Regions from separate parts of the Kitasatospora sp. NPDC048365 genome, predicted to be linked through region 3. Evidence: riboswitches for the same ligand, from Rfam matches in the RefSeq annotation. Region 3 holds a riboswitch; each other region holds the start of a gene.

Region 1 (4,213 bases), on a different contig from region 3:
CCGGCCCGGGCGTACCGCAGGTGCAGCCCGGCGGGCGTCCGCGCCATGCCGTCCGGTACGGCCAGCCCCAGGAAGCGCGCCGCGTCCTGGTGCAGGCCCAACGCCGTCCGGGCCGCCACCATCGTGGACAGCGGCAGGCCCACGGCCACGCCCCACGCGTCCGGCGTGACCTGCGCGAACGCCGCCCGCGCCGCCTCGTCGGCGGTCCGCAGGTCGCCCTGGCGCAGGGCCGCCTCCGCCCGCAGCGCGGAGTACAGCGCCTGCCACGGCGTGCCGCAGCGCAGCGTGCCGCGCTCCGACAGCACCCCGCACCAGTACGCCGCCCGGTCGGCCCGGTCCGCGTACAGCAGCACCGTCAGCGCCGCACTCAGCGCCTCCATCCCGGGCCCCTCCACCCGCTGACCCGGCCGGCCGTCCCGCAGCAGCGCCTCGGCCCGGACCACCGCCTCGCCGACCGCGACCGTCCCCGCGAGCAGCCCGGCCAGCAGCCGCATCCCGCCGGGTGCCTCGGCCTCACCGGCCGCGCGTGCCGGCAGCAGGGAGGGGTACCAGTACCCCAGCCAGGTCCGCAGTCCCGCGCTCGCGCCGGTGTTCCCCGCGCCCGCCTCGAACCGCTCCAGCGCGGCCACGCCGTCCTCCGCGCGACCCTGCCAGAACAGGTGCCGGATCTCCTTCAGCTCGTGGCGCAGCGCCCCCGCGCCGTCCCCGACCGTCCCGGGCAGCGACGGCACGCACCGGAACGCCACCGCATCCCCGTACGCCGCCCCCGCCCCGGGCACCACGGACGCGTACGCCGCCGACCCGGCCACCGGGGCGTCGGCCCCACGGCCCACCGACGGCCCGGCCGCGAACGCCGCAACGCCGCCGGAACCCACGCCGGCCGCGGACGTCCGAGCGCCGCCGGGCACCGCGACCGCCCCCTGCTCGGCGCTCGCCCCCACCCGGACGTCACCACCACCGTCGCCGGCGCCCGGACCGTCCACCGCCACCGCCACCGCCGGCCCAGCCACCTGCACCGCCGCGACGGCGGCCGCCGGCTCGCCCTCGGCCGCCGTGTCCGCGGACCACGGTGGCCGCCGGTAGCCCTCGGCCGCGCGGGCGTGGCCGGCCACGGTCCGGGGTTCGGCCCCGGCGGCGCTCAGCAGGCGGGCGGCCCGCTCGTGCAGGCTCGCCAGTTCCTCGGGCCGCATCGCGGCGAGCAGGTCCCCGGCCGCGCTGGCGTGCCGGAATCCGCCGTCCCGGAACAGTCCGGCCGCGTGCAGCAGGTACAGCGCCCGCGGCAGCGCCTCGGCGGGCAGCAGCAGCAGTTCGGCGAGCAGCGCGGGGCTCGCCGCGGCTCCCAGCACCGCGACGCCGCGGGCGTACCGCAGGGCCAGCGGGTCGATCCGGTGCAGGCAGTGCATCAGTCCGCGCCGGTAGCCCTCGCCGGCCACCAGGTCGGCCACCAGGTCGGCCGGTGTCCCGGCGCGTTCCTGATCGTCCATCAGCGCGTGGACCAGCAGCGGGTTCCCGCCGGTCAGTTCGTGCGCCGCGCGGCCCGTCCGGACGGCGGTCGCGGCCCCGAACCGCTCCCGGACGAGCTGGTCCACCAGCTCACGCGACAGCACGTCCAGCCTGACCTGCCGGTGGTGCGGCTGGCGGGCCAGCTCGACCTCGAAGAACGGGTTCGGCGGGGTCATCGTCTCGCGCGAGCTGAGGACGGTCAGCACCCCGCTGTTCCTCGTCCGGCGGACCAGGTACAGCAGGAACTCCAGCGACTGCGGGTCGGCGTCCTGCCGGTCGTCGACCGCGATCAGCACCGGACCGCGTGCGGCCAGCCCCCGCACCAGGCCGAACAGCCCTTCCAGCGTGGGCTGTCCGAGCCGGCCCTCCAGCCCCTCCGCGGATCCCGGCCCGGCCGTCCGGGCCCGCCGCGCGGCCTCCACCGCGCCCTGCGCGAGCAGGGTCTCCGCGGCGGCCTCCTCGGTCGGATCCAGCGGCGCGCTCTGCAGCAACTGCCGGGCCAGGCCCAGCGGGAAGTCCCGCTCCAGCGGGGATCCGGTGCCCATCAGGACGGTGGCGCCGCGCTCGGCCGCCACATCGCTGAAGCTGTACAGCAGTTCACTGCGGCCGCTGCCCACCGACCCGTGCAGGGCGACGACCGTGCCGACGCCGGCCTCGCACCGGTCCAGGGCCTGCGCCAGGTGCCGGTACTCGGCCTCCCGGCCGGCCGGCAGCGTTCTCGGAAGGGCGTGCGACGCACGCACGGGGGCGATGGACATCCGTACTCCTGAAGCAGGCCGCGAGGGAGCGCGGCCGCACGGCGCCCCCTACGCGGAAATCGCGAAGTTCATGGTCGGGTCCTCCTGTCGGCCCACCGGACGGCACGTCACGCGCCCCGGTCCTCGGCCGACCGTCCTCAACGACACAGCGAACTGGCACGCCTCAGCAGGTCGATGTCGAGCCTCGCCACCAACCGGAGCCCGACCGTGCGACGTCCGACCGCCCCCTGGGCCACGACCTTCTCCATCCCCGCCCCCGAGGGGCACACGACTGCGCTTGCGGCATGACGCCATGCCACCTGGCTTATCCCCGGGGCACCCCACCGCAGTGTGGGGGTTGCCGGTCAGTCGGCCGGGGCCGTGGGACTGACACTCTTCGCCGCGTTCGAGTCTAGGAAGCCGCTGGTCGGCCCGTCAATCCGATCCCGAGTCGCGGAACACCGCTCACTCGTCGAACCACACGACCAGGCGCACGTTGTCGTCACCGTGCTGCGCCGCGAGCGCCTCCATGGCCGTCCACACGGCCTGCCACTCCCCGGTCGCGGTGACGGCGTCCTTGCGGCGGAGGGTCACCGATCGGTAGAGCGTGTCCCCGACGAGCCACTCGCTCCCTTCGGGCCACTGCCGCTCCTCGCCCCTCGCCAGACCGACGGCCTCGGCGAACGCGGGACTCCAGGACGACTTGCCCGTCAGCCGGAGCCCGTGCGCGGTCCGGCGGTACTCGTGGAGCCGGCTGTCGGGCCGCTCCGCGGGCTCGTCCCAGTCGACCGCCTTCACCTCGGCCCAGCCGATCCAGGTGGTGCCGTGGAAGCCGTCCTCGCCGTACCACTCCGTCAGCTGCGCGAACCGCGCGGCCACGCCGGCCGAGGCGTCGACGGGCAGACCCCGGCCCGCGGCCAGGGGGCGGAAGTTCGCGTAGTTGCGAACCCCGAAGAGGCACCCGAACACGTCGTAGTCACGGTCCGGGAAAAGGGATTTCAGATCGTGTGCGGTGTTCCAGATCGACTCCTGATCGTCCTGCGGCGCCCGGTACTCCAGGTAGCCGCTGATATCCGTACCCATGCCGGACATCATGCCGAGCCGGTCAACTGCTTTCGCCCGCGCCGACCCGAACCGCCCCGCGGCGGGGACGGGCGACGAGCTCGCCGCCGCAGTTGGGGCAGATGTCCTGCATGGCCTCGCTGCAGGGCACGCAGAAGGTGCACTCGTACGTGCAGATCCGGGCCGGCGAGGTCTCGGTCAGCTCGGCGACCTCGCAGCGTTCGCAGCGGTCGCGCATCTCCAGGGCCATGACGGTCTCCGTTCCGGGTTCGAACATCCACCTCCATGATCGCCACCGCGGATCGCCGCCCGGAAGCACCACCCGTGACACCTTTCCGCAAGATCCCGCCACTCCGACCGGCGCGTTCACCGCCGGAGGAGCTCGCAGAAGCGGTCCAGCGCCCGGTCGGTGCGGTCACGGTCGCCGGTGTTCGCGAGGTCGAACAGCAGGCCCCGGACGACGGCCATGACCAGAGTCGGCGTGGCGGTGTCGTCGGGGCCCGTGGTGACGCCGCGCAGTGCGGCACCGAGGGTGCCGAACCAGCCGGTGATCGCCTCGGCCCGGTCCGGGTAGTTCTCGGGGTGGACGAGGCCGTCGGCGTGCACCTCGAAGAACAGCCGGACGAACGGGGCGCGCTCCGGTGCGCTGATCCAGGCCCAGATGCCGCGCAGGTGCTCCTCCGGGGTGGCCGCCTCCACCGGCAGGCAGTCGGCCATCCGGTTCGCGCCGCGGCGGCGGGCCTCGGCGAGGACGGCGGCGACCAGCTCCTGTTTGCTGCCGAAGTCGTAGAGCAGCATCCGCGGGCTGGTGTCGAGCGCGGCAGCGAGCGGCCGCAGGCTCAGCCCGGCGAGGCCGTGCGCGAGGACGTAGTCGGTGGCACGCGCCAGCGTCGCCTCGCGCCGCGCGGGAT
Region 2 (4,213 bases), on a different contig from region 3:
TGGGCGCGCTCGCGCAGGAAGTCGGCGTCCGCGCCGAGGGCGTGCACGCCGAGCGCGGTGGTGCGGCCGTCGTGGGTGACGGTGAGTGCCTCGCGGTCGACCTCGGCGCCGAGCACGCTCTCGCAGCAGTCGGCGAAGGCCAGCGCCCAGCGCCTGGTCAGGAAGCCGGCCCGGTCGGCGCCGAGGATGCCGGTGAGCACGGCGGCGGCGACGTCGTCGGGCAGCAGCCGGTAGTACTCCGGCGGGGCCCACGGGGTGTGCGAGAAGTGGCCGATCCGCAGGTCCGGTCGGAGCGCGCGGAGCAGGGCCGGGGCGAGCGACAGGTGGTAGTCCTGGACCAGGACGGCGGCGCCGGGGGCCGCCTCGGCGGCCAGCGCCTCGGCGAAGGCGGCGTTGTAGGCGGTGTACGACTCCCATTCCCGGCGGAAGCGGTCGTCGAAGTTCGGCGTGGTCGGGGTGTCGTACAGCAGGTGGTGGACGAACCACAGGGTGGAGTTGGCGACGCCGTTGTAGGCGCGGGCGAAGGTGCCCGGGTCGATGTCCAGCATCCGGACGGCCTGCCCGCCGACGTCGTGGCCGGCCAGGTCGAGCCGCCCGTCGGGTGCCTGCCGGGCGGCCTGCCGGTCGGCCTCGGAGAGCGCGGCGCACACCCAGACCGCGGACGGGTCGTCGATCGCGGACAGCCCGGAGACCAGGCCGCCGCCGCCTCTGCGCAGGGTCAGCGTGCCGTCGTCCTCGCTGATGAAGGACACCGGCCCGCGGTTGGAGGCCACCAGGATCGGGGCTGAGCCGGACTGGTTCGAACGTTCGGACGCGAGATCGGCCATACAGCCAACCTTGCCGGGCACCGGCCGGTACAAACCACTCGACGCGGCGGGCACCCGGCGACCGATCACGGGTTCAGCCCGCTCGGCGGTTGCGGCGGTACTCGGGGAGGGTGGTGATCGGGGGGCGTTCGGTGGCGCCGACCGGGTGGGTGTGCGGGGCGAAGCCGGCCGGGGTGCGGGTGAACTGGGTGAGCTGCGGGCGGACCAGGTCGGTGGAGGCCTTGAGGCGGTGGGTGCGGTCGAGCCGTTCCAGCGCGGTGCGGTAGATGGTGGCGGCCATCCGGCCGAGCGCCTGGCCGTCCTGGTGGCGGTGGTGCCGGACGCCCACGTCGACCTGGGCGAGGGCGTCCAGGCCGACCTCGTCGAGGGCGTCGACCAGCAGGCCGAGCTCGACGCCGTAGCCGGTGGGGAAGGGCAGCCGCTCCAGCAGCGAGCGGCGCGCCGCGTACTCGCCGCCGAGCGGCTGGACGAAGCCGGCCAGCTGCGGCCAGTGCAGGTTGAGCAGCGGCCGGGCGACCAGCTCGGTGACCCGTCCGCCGCCCGCCGGGACGACCGCGCCGTCCGTCTCCAGCGGCCGGTCGTACATGGCCTTGACCAGCTGGATCGCCGGATCGGTGAGCAGCGGCCCGACGATCCCGGGGACCAGGGCGGGGTCGAACTCGCGCAGGTCGGCGTCGACGAAACAGACGATCTCGCCGGAGGTGACCAGCAGGGAGCGCCAGAGCACCTCGCCCTTGCCGGTCTCGGCGGGGATCCGGGGGAGTATCGCGTCCCGGTGGACGACGCGGGCGCCGGCCGCGGCGGCGGTCTCGGCGGTGCGGTCCACCGAACCGGAGTCGACCACCACCAGTTCGTCCACCAGCGGCGCCTTCTCCATCAGCTCGGTGCGGATCGCGGAGACGATCTCGCCGACCGTGGGCTCCTCGTCGAGGGCGGGCAGCACCACGCTGACGGTGCCGGCCGCCCCGGCGGCGCGCTTGGCGGCGAGCAGCTGCTCCAGCGGCCGGTCGGCGGCCGTCCAGGAGCGGCGGCGCAGCCAGTCGGCCACCTCCGGGAGGACCCCCAGGTCATGCTCGGCGGGCAAGATCTCACTCCCTCGTCGGGTCTGTCTCGGGTGTCGGACGGTATGCGGTCGCCGTCCGGGCCTTCGGATACAGTCTTCGTACTGCGATCAGACCTTCGCACGCCGGGGTCGCCCGCAGCGCATGACCACAACTTCACAGAGCTCATCCAGAGGGACTGAGGGAACGGCCCGTTGAAGTCCCGGCAACCCTCCCGCGCGGCTTTCGCAGGCCCCCGCGGGACCAGGTGCCAATTCCGTCCTGTGGCGCGCCCGCGCCATGGGGAAGATGAGGAGAGAGGCCTCCGCCATCATGGCTACCGCTACCCCTGCACCCTCGACGTCCGTCGACCTCGGCCCCGCCGCCGCGCTGTCCTGTCGCGAGTGCGGCACCCGCTTCCCGCTCGGCCCGAGCTTCGCGTGCCTGGAGTGTTTCGGCCCGCTGGAGATCGCCTACGACTACGGCTCGTACGAGGCCGAGGAGCTCCGCAAGCGGATCGAGGCCGGTCCGACCAGCATCTGGCGGTACGCGCCGCTGCTGCCCGTCCCGGCCGACGTCGCCGAGAAGCCGAACCTGAACCCGGGCTGGACCCCGCTGGTCAAGGCCGACAACCTGGGCCGCGAGCTGGGCTTCACCGCGCAGCTGCACATCAAGGACGACTCGGGCAACCCGACCCACTCCTTCAAGGACCGGGTGGTCGCCTGCGCGATCGAGGCCGCCCGCGCCTTCGACTTCACCACCCTCTCCTGCTCCTCGACCGGCAACCTGGCCGGCGCGGTGGGCGCGGCCGCCGCCCGGGCCGGCTTCAAGTCCTGCCTGTTCATCCCGCACGACCTGGAGCAGGGCAAGGTCGTGATGGCCGGTGTCTACGGCGGCGAGCTGGTCGGCATCGACGGCAACTACGACGACGTGAACCGCTTCTGCTCCGAGCTGATCGGCGACCCGGCCGGCGAGGGCTGGGGCTTCGTCAACGTCAACCTCCGCCCGTACTACGGCGAGGGCTCCAAGACCCTGGCGTTCGAGATCTGCGAGCAGCTCGGCTGGCGGCTGCCGGAGCAGATCGTCATCCCGATCGCCTCGGGCTCCCAGCTCACCAAGATCGACAAGGGCCTGCAGGAGCTGATCAAGCTCGGCCTGGTCGAGGACCGGCCGTACAAGATCTTCGGCGCCCAGGCCGAGGGCTGCTCCCCGGTCTCCGCCGCGTACAAGGCCGGCCACGACGTGATCCGCCCGGTCAAGCCGAACACCATCGCCAAGTCGCTGGCGATCGGCAACCCGGCCGACGGCCCGTACGTGCTGGACATCGCCCGCCGCACCGGCGGCGCCGTCGAGGACGTCACCGACGCCCAGGTGGTCGAGGCGATCAAGCTGCTGGCCCGCACCGAGGGCATCTTCGCCGAGACCGCGGGCGGCGTGACCGTCGGCGTGCTCAAGAAGCTGGTCGAGACGGGTCAGCTGGACCCGTCGAAGGAGACCGTCGCGATCAACACCGGCGACGGCCTGAAGACCCTGGACGCCGTCTCCGACGCCGGGATGACCGCCGTCATCAAGCCGTCGCTGGAGTCCTTCCGCGCCGCCGGCCTCGCCACCGCCTGACCTGCCCCCTCGCCGCCCCCCGCTCGACCCAAGGAGTGCCCGCATGAGCGCCACCGTCCGCATCCCGACCATCCTGCGCACCTACACCGGCGGCGCCGCCGAGGTCACCGCCGAGGGCGACACCCTGGCCGCCGTGATCGCGGACCTGGAGGCCAACCACACCGGCATCTCCGCCCGCATCCTGGACGACGCCGGCGCGCTGCGCCGCTTCGTCAACGTCTACGTCAACGACGACGACGTGCGCTTCGCCGAGGGCCTGGCGACCGAGATCAAGGACGGCGCGTCCGTCTCGATCATCCCCGCGGTGGCCGGCGGCTGCTGAGCCACCGTCACTCGCCCATTAGCGCCTGAGAGCCGCCGTCGGGGCCGGAACCTGGATTTCCGGTCCGGACGGCGGCTCTCGGCATTGCCCGCGGGAATTCCCGCACGTCGGGAGGTATAGAGTGCGAACGCCCGCACTCTGCGCGGCCCGTCGCGGGTCGGGTACGCAGGGCCTGTCCGGCCGCTGAGACGGACCTGGGACAGTGCGGCCCCGATCCTGTCAGGTCGTCGTCAGGATTCTCCGAGGGATATGCGGTGATCGGTCCGTTATGTCCCCTGTGAATTGCCGTGGATGCGGCTTTCATCCCGTCATATCCCTTGTCGGGGACGGTGATTTCCCGGAAGTTGACCCTGTTGCAGAGGGCACTTATCCGGATACATTCAGCCGCGACAAGGCTTGCCTCCGGG
Region 3 (4,213 bases):
CGGCCGGTTGACCGCTCCGTGCGCGTGTCCGGTTTCTGTTGCTGTTGCTGTCGCCACGACGGACATTATGTCGGTCCCTTATTCCGTCTTCACGCCGGGGGGTCTCCCTCGGAGTGTCCGGTGCGTGCGGTATGCCCACCTGGGGCTCCGTCCGTTTTCTGATGGTTGTTCGGTCTGGCGGTGGCGGCGTCCCCCGGGCGGGTGACCGGTGGGCGTGGCGCGTTGAAGGAGATCGCGTCAGGGGCTCACGGGCGGGGGTGCGCGGGAGTAGCATCCGGAGTGAACGTGGTCCGGATCACACTGGGCCGTTCGGAGCGGCACATATAAGAGGACGAGCACCCGGGAGCAGGGCCCATGGCGCACACGACCGACGAGACGCTCACCGTTCTCGTCTACAGCGACGACCGCAACACCCGCGAGCAGGTCACCCTGGCGCTGGGCCGCAGGCCCGCCGCGGACCTCCCCGCGATCGAGTACCTGGAGTGCGCCACCACCCCGGCCGTGCTGAAGGCGCTGGAGCGCGGCGGTGTCGACCTCTGCGTGCTGGACGGCGAGGCCGTGCCGGCCGGCGGGCTCGGACTCACCCGGCAGCTCAAGGACGAGATCTACGGCTGCCCGCCGGTCCTGGTGCTGATCGGCCGCCCGCAGGACTCCTGGCTGGCCGCCTGGAGCCGGGCCGACGCCGCCGTCTCGCACCCGGTCGACCCGGTGGCGCTGGCCTCGGCGGCCACCACGCTGCTGACCGCCCGCATGGCCCGCCGGACGCCCGCGCACCGCTGACGGTCGGACCTGTCTCACCTGGAGAGATGCGGGTCGGGAACGGCCCGCATCGCTCCCGTCGCTCTCGCTAGGCTGGCTCACATCCTTCCGGCGGCCTTCCGCCGGTACCGAGACGAGCTGGAGACGGCCATGGTGAACGTGCACTCTGCGAACGGCGGTAGCGACCCCGCGCAGGTGGTCCGCACCTGGCCGGACGTCCTGTCGGTCCTGCTCCGCGGCGAGGACCTCGACCGGGCGGACACCGCCTGGGCGATGGACCGCATCATGAGCGGCGAGGCCAGCCCCGCCCAGGTGGCCGGCTTCATGGTCGCGCTGCGGGCCAAGGGCGAGACCGTCGAGGAGATCTCCGGTCTGGTCGAGTCGATGTACGCGCACGCGGAGCCGCTGCACATCCCCGGCCCCGCGGTCGACATCGTCGGCACCGGCGGCGACCGGGCGAAGACCGTCAACATCTCCACCATGTCGGCGGTGGTCGCGGCCGCGGCCGGCGCCAAGGTGGTCAAGCACGGCAACCGGGCCGCCTCGTCCGCCAGCGGCGCGACCGACGTGCTGGAGAAGCTGGGGATCAGCCCCGACGTCAGCACCCGCCGGGTCGCCGAGATCGCCGAGGAGGTCGGGCTGACCTTCTGCTTCGCGGCCCGCTTCCACCCGGCGATGCGGCACGCCGCCCCGGCCCGACGGGACCTCGGGGTGCCGACCGCGTTCAACATCCTCGGCCCGCTGACCAACCCGGCCCGGGTCACCGCACACGCGATCGGCTGTTTCGACACCCGGCTGGCCGGGCTGATCGCCGGCGTGCTCGCCGCCCGCGGCGCGAGCGCACTGGTGTTCCGGGGTGACGACGGGCTCGACGAGCTGACGATCTCCACCACCTCGCACGTCTGGGTGGTGCGGGGCGGCACGGTCACCGAGACGCAGTTCGACCCGCGCGAGGTCGGGATCGAGCTGGTGGGCATCGAGGCGCTGCGCGGGGCCGACCCCGAGTACAACGCGGCCGTCGCCCGCCGGGTGTTCGCCGGCGAGCGCGGTCCGGTGCGCGACGCGGTCGTGCTCAACAGCGCCGCGGCGCTGGTCGCGCTCGACCTGACGGACGCTCCGCTGGCCGAGCAGATCGCCGCGGCGATGGAGCGCACGGTGGCCGCGATCGACTCCGGCGCGGCCGAGGCCACCCTCAAGCGCTGGGCCGAGGCGACCACCAAGTAGCCCTCGAACGACGCGTGGTCTTCGGGGGCTGCCGAGCCCCCGAAGATCATGCTAGGGTCTGGCACTAGGTCATGAGTGGCAGCGACAAGCCCCAGCTTGCTGTCCGGCAACCCTCCGTCCGTGGCGGGGTGCCCTGGGTGAAGACCGGGCTTCGCGGCGATCCGTCCGCGCGGCAAGCGCGGACCACCGGTCGATGCACCCCGGGGTCCTTACCCCAGGAGGAGTGCATCCCATGGCCGTTTCCACCGAGATCTGTGCCCCCCTTGCCGTGCTCGGCCACGACGTCCAGGTGCCGCTGGCCTCCGGCGAGAAGGTCGGCTACGCCGCGCTCGACTACGCCGCCAGCGCGCCCGCCCTGCAGCGGGTCTGGGACGACATCGCCGCCTACGCCCCGTACTACGGCAGCGTGCACCGCGGCGCCGGCTACCTCTCGCAGCTGTCCACCGACCTGTTCGAGCAGAGCCGCCGCACCGTCGCCGACTTCCTCGACCTGCGCGCGGGCGACCAGGTGGTCTTCACCCGGGCGACCACCGACTCGCTGAACCTGCTCGCCGGGGTGCTGCCGGCCGGCACCCGGGTGTTCGCCTTCGAGACCGAGCACCACGCCTCCCTGCTGCCGTGGCGCCGCGAGGGCCTGACGGTGTCGTACCTGCGCGCCCCGCGCTCGCACGCCGAGGCGGTCGCCGCCCTGGACGCCGCGCTGGCCGGGGCCCCCGAGGGCCCCAAGCTGTTCTGCGTCACCGGCGCCTCCAACGTCACCGGCGAGCTGTGGCCGGTCGCCGAGCTGACCCGGGTCGCCCACCGGCACGGCGCCCGGGTGGTGCTGGACGCGGCCCAGCTCGCCCCGCACCACCGGGTGTCGGTGCGGGAGCTGGACGTGGACTGGATCGCCTTCTCCGGCCACAAGCTCTACGCCCCGTTCGGCGCCGGGGTGCTGGCGGGCCGGGCGGACTGGCTGGACGCGGCCGAGCCGTACCTGGCCGGCGGCGGGGCGAGCCGGACGGTGGCGCGCGAGGTGGACGGCTCGGTCGCGGTGGAGTGGCAGCAGGGCCCGGCCCGGCACGAGGCCGGCTCGCCGAACGTGATCGGCGCCTACGCGATCGCCTCCGCCTGCCGGGCGCTGGGCGAGGCGGGCTTCGACGAGCTGGAGGCCCGCGAGCAGCAGCTGGTCGAGAAGCTGAAGAAGGGTCTGGCGGAGGTGCCCGAGGTGCGGGTGCTCAGCCTGTTCGGGGAGGACGCCGCCCGGGTCGGCGTGCTGTCGTTCGTGGTGAAGGGCTGGAACAGCTCGCACTTCTCGGCGGCGCTCTCCGCCGAGTACGGGATCGGCGTCCGGGACGGGCTGTTCTGCGCGCACCCGCTGGTGCGCACCCTGCTGGGCGGCGAGGAGGCCGCGCCGAGCGAGTGCGGGGCGCCGGAGCCGTCGCTGCCGGGCGAGCGGAGCCTGAACGCGATCCGGGTGAGCTTCGGCGCGGGCACCCCGGAGGAGCACGTGGACCGCTTCCTGGCAGCCGTCCGCGAGCTGGTCGCGGACGGCGCCAAGTGGACCTACCGCAACGAGGACGGCCGCTGCGTGGCCGACACCTCGGGCAGGTGAGCGGGGGCTACTCGTCCAGGCCGAGCGCGAAGGCCGCCTCGAGGTCGTGCTGCGAGTAGGTGCGGAAGGCGATCTGGGTCTCGGTGTGCGTGACGCCGGGCACCTTGTTCACCTGACCGGGGATCACCTCGGCGAGGTCCTCGTGACGGCGCACCCGGACCATCGCCACCAGGTTGCAGGAGCCGGTCACCGAGTAGACCTCGCTGACCCCGTCGATCGCGGCGACGGCCTCCGCGATCTCGGGGATCCGGTCGACGCTGGTCTTGATGAGGACGATCGCAGTGATCACTCTGGCGCTCCTGTAAACGGGGGTGCGGCCAGCGTATCGGCCGCCCTGTCGCCGCGTCTCCCGGTCGGCGGGCGGGCGGCCGGCGGGCCCGCGGTCCGCGGGCAGGCGGCCCAGGTGAACAGCCAGCCGGCGGTGAAGCCGATGACGTGCACCAGGTACGCGACGCCCGAGCCGCCGTCGCGCACCGACCACCACTGCAGGGCGAACCACAGGCCGAGCACCAGCCAGGCGGGGAAACGCAGCGGCAGGAAGAGCAGCACCGGCACCAGCGTGGTCACCCGCGCCCTCGGGTACAGCCGCAGGTACGCGCCGAGCACCCCGGCGATCGCGCCGGAGGCGCCGACCAG
Region 4 (4,213 bases), on a different contig from region 3:
CTTCACCAGCCTCTCCGAGGTGATGAGCCGCGACCTGCTGCTCCTGGAGGAGGGCATCGACCCGCGCACCGCCTTCGACCGGCTCAACGAGCACCACCGCAAGCTCGCCCCGGTCATCGCCCCCGACGGCACCCTGGTCGGCCTGCTGACCCGCAAGAACGCGCTGCGCGCCACCCTGTACACCCCCGCCGTGGACGCGAACGGCCGGCTGCGGATCGCCGCCACCGTCGGCATCAACGGCGACGTGGCCGGCCGCGCCAAGGCGCTGCTGGAGGCCGGTGCGGACGTGCTGGTGGTCGACACCGCGCACGGCCACCAGGAGTCGATGATCAGCGCGCTGCAGGCCGTGCGGGGCCTCGACCCGCAGGTGCCGATCGTGGCCGGCAACGTGGTCGCCGCCGACGGCGTCCGCGACCTGGTCGAGGCCGGCGCGGACATCCTGAAGGTCGGCGTCGGCCCCGGCGCGATGTGCACCACCCGGATGATGACCGGCGTCGGCCGCCCGCAGTTCTCCGCGGTGCTGGAGTGCGCCGCCGAGGCCCGCCGCCTGGGCAAGCACGTCTGGGCCGACGGCGGTGTCCGCCACCCGCGCGACGTGGCGATGGCGCTGGCCGCCGGCGCCTCCAACGTGATGATCGGCTCCTGGTTCGCCGGCACCTACGAGTCGCCCGGCGACCTGCAGACCGCCGCCGACGGCCGCCAGTACAAGGAGAGCTTCGGCATGGCGTCCGCCCGCGCCGTGCGCAACCGCACCTCCGACGAGTCGGCGTACGACCGCGCCCGCAAGGGCCTCTTCGAGGAGGGCATCTCCACCTCGCGGATGTTCATCGACCCGGCCCGCCCCGGCGTCGAGGACCTGATCGACTCGATCGTGGCCGGTGTCCGCTCGTCCTGCACCTACGCGGGCGCCTCCTCGCTGGAGGACTTCCACCAGAAGGCGATCATCGGCGTGCAGAGCGCGGCCGGCTACGCCGAGGGCAAGCCGCTGCACTCCAGCTGGGCCTGATCCGGCACCGAGGGCCGGTCCCCCGCCACCGCGGCGGGGGACCGGCCCTCGCGCGTGCTCAGACCTTGCCGTCCAGCGGCGTGAGCAGCGCCCGGCTCACCATGCCGACCGAGTGCGAGAGCGCGTCCGCCACCGCGTCGTACGCCGGCCGCACGCGGCGCAGCCCCCACAGCGCGAGGACGCTGGCCCAGGCGGCGTCCCGGGCGCGGTCGACCGACCAGACGCCGACCACGTGCATCAGCGGGTCGGCCACCGGCAGGTCGTCCGGGCCCGGCAGCAGCGCGTCGCGGACCTCGTCCTCGACCCGGGCGAGCAGGTCGTTGACCCGCCGGTAGTCGGCGGCCAGCTGCTCGGGCTCGCGGCCCAGCCGCCGGCAGGTGTCCAGCACGGCGAGCGGCAGGTCGTGCTCGATGTGGGCGTTCATGCCCGCCAACGCGTACTGCAGCGGGTGGATGCCCGGGGTGGCACGCAGCTCGAACAGCGGGCGCCAGCAGGCGGCCGGCCGGCGCCCGGCCCGGTCGGCGTCGACCGCGTCCAGGTAGCGCACGGCGAAGCCGGAGTCGAGGTCGGCCAGGGCGGCCGGGTCGTCGAAGTACACCGCGTCCAGCTGCGCGCGGACCAGCCGGGTCACCGTCAGGTACATCGAGTTGAAGACCGCGACCCCGTCGGTGGGCGGGAGTTCGGCCGACAGGGCGGCCATCCGCTCGATCACCTGGTCCACCGTCGGAAGCTGGCTGATCGTCATACGGTCGTCCCATCGGTTCGTCCGGAAGCCCCACTGTCGCACCGGACCTCCGCCGCTCCAAGCCGCCGCGCGCACACGGCCGCGACCGGGGGCGGACGGCGTCAGGGGTGGGGGGTGACCGCCGCGGAGAGCCGCTCGGCGGCCTCGGCCACCGCGTCGGCGAAGCGCGAACCCGGGTGCCGGGTGAGCCGTTCGATCGGGCCGGAGACCGCGAGCGCCGCCACCACCCGGTTGCCCGGACCGCGGACCGGCGCCGCCACCGACGCCACCCCCGGCTCGCGCTCGCCCACCGACTGCGACCAGCCCCGGCGGCGCACCCCGCTCAGCGCCGTCGCGGTGAACCGGGCCCCGCGCAGCGCCGTGTAGAGCCGCTCCGGCTCCTCCCAGGCCAGCAGGATCTGCGCGGCCGCACCCGCCTTCATCGACAGCGAGGAGCCGACCGGCACGGTGTCCCGCAGCCCGGCGACCCGCTCGACCGCCGCCACGCAGACCCGCTGCTCGCCGCGCCGCCGGTACAGGTGCGCGCTCTCGCCGGTCAGGTCGCGCAGCTCGGTCAGCACCGGTCCGGCCGCGGAGAGCAGCCGGTCCTCGCCGGCCGCCGCCGACAGTTCGGCCAGCCGCGGCCCGAGCACGAACCGGCCCTGCAGGTCGCGGGCGACCAGGCGGTGGTGCTCCAGGGCGACGGCGAGGCGGTGGGCGGTCGGCCGGGCCAGGCCGGTCGCCGCGACCAGGCCGGCCAGCGAGGTGGGGCCGGCCTCCAGGGTGCCGAGGATCGCGGTGGTCTTGTCGAGCACGCCGACGCCGCTCAGGGTGTCCATGGGTGGGGGTACTCCAGTCTCGTACCCGGGGGCCTGACGCCCCCGGGGCTCCGGGCAGGGGGAGCGGGGATCGTCAGCGGGGGAGGGCCGAAGAGGTCGGCGAAGAGCCCGCGTCGGGGACGAGACGGGTGGACATCGGCGTGGGCAGGGCGCCGGGGATCAGCACGGCGCAGGGGGCGGCAGGGGCCGCGGCACGGGGCAGCACAGAAGCACTCCTCATCTTCCCCGCCGCCACGTTGGCGACGAGCCGGAGTTGGCACTGGACCCGGTTGCGCGGCGCGAGCTTCGAGCGCCGTGACGACCGGGGAGTTGCCGGGGCTTCGTAGGGCCGGTCCCTCCACCCCTCTGGATGATTCGCGAGGAACCTTACAAGACTCCCGGCGCGGCTTGCCAGCCACTTCGGGTCGGGGTGCCCGTCCGGCGGGTCGAGATGCCCGTCCGGCCGAACGGGCCGATCATGGAAATCGCCTGCCGTCGTCCGGACGGCGGACGACCGGGAAGGGACCGACGCGATGTTCCAACTCCTGTGGATCCTCCTCATCGGCTTCGTGCTGGGCGTCCTCGCCAAGCTGATCCTCCGTGGACCGCAGTCGATCCCGTGGTGGCTGACCATGCTCCTGGGCGCCGCCGGCGCCTGGCTCGGCAACGCGGTCTCCGGCTGGATCGGCGTACGCCACACCGGCGGCATCGACTGGATCCGGCACCTGCTGCAGATCGGCTTCGCCGTCCTGCTGGTCGGCGTGGTCGCCCCCGCCTGGACCAGGTCCCGATCCGGCCGGTAGCGCTCCGTCAGGGGGAACTGCGCCACCACCGGCGGGGGCGCCGCGGCTCCGGCCGTCCGTCGTCCTGCCCGCCGCGGGGGCGCGGCTCAGGCGTAGATCCGGGCCTGCAGGGCGTACAGCTCCGCGTAGAGGCCGTCGGCCGCGACCAGGTCGGCGTGGGTGCCGCACTCGCGGACCCGGCCGTCCTCCAGGACGACGATGCGGTCGGCCATCCGGACGGTGGAGAAGCGGTGCGAGACCAGCAGGCTGACCGCGCCGGTGCGGGCGCCGGAGTCGGCGACCAGCCGGGCGAAGCGCTCGAACAGGGCCTGTTCGGCGGTGGCGTCCATCGCGGAGGCGGGCTCGTCCAGGGTGAGGAGGAGCGGTTCTCGGCGCAGCAGGGTCCGGGCCAGGCCGAGCTTCTGCCACTGCCCGCCGGAGAGGTCGGTGCCGTCGCCGTAGCCGCGGCCGACCAGCCCGTCCAGGCCGCCGGGGACGGCCGCCTCGACGCCGGCGGCGTCGGCCGCGGCCAGCGCGGAGCGCAGCGCCTCGTCGTCGTCGATCCGTTCCGGGTCCCCGATGCCGGTGTTGTCGCGGAGCCGGAGTTCGAGGCGGGCGAAGTCCTGGAAGAGCGCGGCCAGTCGGCTCTGCCACGCGCGGGGGTCGATCTCGGCGAGGTCGACGCCGTCGACCAGGATCCGTCCCGCGGTGGGCCGGTAGAGTCCGCAGATCAGCTTGATCAGGGTGGACTTGCCGGCGCCGTTCTCGCCGACGACGGCCAGCGCGCTGCCGGCGGGGATGTCGAGGTTGACGTCCTCCAGTACGGGTCGTGCGCTGCCGGGGTAGGCGAAGCCGACGTTCTCCAGCCGGATGCCCCGGGTGA

The links. A riboswitch is a leader RNA that binds a small molecule or an ion and turns the genes downstream of it on or off. The one in region 3 is predicted to bind S-adenosylmethionine.
Region 1: it holds a riboswitch for S-adenosylmethionine, as region 3 does, so the genes downstream of both, ACGFX4_RS10380 (AAA family ATPase) here and ACGFX4_RS16790 (aminotransferase class V-fold PLP-dependent enzyme) in region 3, are expected to answer to the same signal.
Region 2: it holds a riboswitch for S-adenosylmethionine, as region 3 does, so the genes downstream of both, thrC (threonine synthase) here and ACGFX4_RS16790 (aminotransferase class V-fold PLP-dependent enzyme) in region 3, are expected to answer to the same signal.
Region 4: it holds a riboswitch for S-adenosylmethionine, as region 3 does, so the genes downstream of both, ACGFX4_RS33940 (IclR family transcriptional regulator) here and ACGFX4_RS16790 (aminotransferase class V-fold PLP-dependent enzyme) in region 3, are expected to answer to the same signal.

What each region holds. Positions count from the first base shown of each region.
Region 1 is NZ_JBICYJ010000008.1:16,616-20,828, forward strand. It holds gene ACGFX4_RS10380 (AAA family ATPase) at 1-2,261, opposite strand, end outside; SAM riboswitch class IV at 2,530-2,642, opposite strand; gene ACGFX4_RS10385 (hypothetical protein) at 2,706-3,323, opposite strand; gene ACGFX4_RS10390 (DUF1272 domain-containing protein) at 3,346-3,552, opposite strand; gene ACGFX4_RS10395 (TetR/AcrR family transcriptional regulator) at 3,669-4,213, opposite strand, start outside.
Region 2 is NZ_JBICYJ010000012.1:67,419-71,631, forward strand. It holds gene ACGFX4_RS14800 (trehalose-6-phosphate synthase) at 1-827, opposite strand, end outside; gene ACGFX4_RS14805 (glucosyl-3-phosphoglycerate synthase) at 901-1,911, opposite strand; SAM riboswitch class I at 2,051-2,183, shown strand; gene thrC (threonine synthase) at 2,201-3,484, shown strand; gene ACGFX4_RS14815 (MoaD/ThiS family protein) at 3,528-3,806, shown strand.
Region 3 is NZ_JBICYJ010000014.1:80,957-85,169, reverse strand. It holds gene ACGFX4_RS16805 (heme-copper oxidase subunit III) at 1-66, opposite strand, end outside; gene ACGFX4_RS16800 (hypothetical protein) at 355-780, shown strand; gene trpD (anthranilate phosphoribosyltransferase) at 910-1,983, shown strand; SAM riboswitch class IV at 2,051-2,168, shown strand; gene ACGFX4_RS16790 (aminotransferase class V-fold PLP-dependent enzyme) at 2,216-3,577, shown strand; gene ACGFX4_RS16785 (Lrp/AsnC family transcriptional regulator) at 3,585-3,866, opposite strand; gene ACGFX4_RS16780 (rhomboid family intramembrane serine protease) at 3,863-4,213, opposite strand, start outside.
Region 4 is NZ_JBICYJ010000047.1:15,778-19,990, forward strand. It holds gene ACGFX4_RS33930 (GuaB1 family IMP dehydrogenase-related protein) at 1-1,006, shown strand, start outside; gene ACGFX4_RS33935 (DUF5995 family protein) at 1,065-1,751, opposite strand; gene ACGFX4_RS33940 (IclR family transcriptional regulator) at 1,853-2,569, opposite strand; SAM riboswitch class I at 2,783-2,925, opposite strand; gene ACGFX4_RS33945 (GlsB/YeaQ/YmgE family stress response membrane protein) at 3,082-3,351, shown strand; gene ACGFX4_RS33950 (ABC transporter ATP-binding protein) at 3,438-4,213, opposite strand, start outside.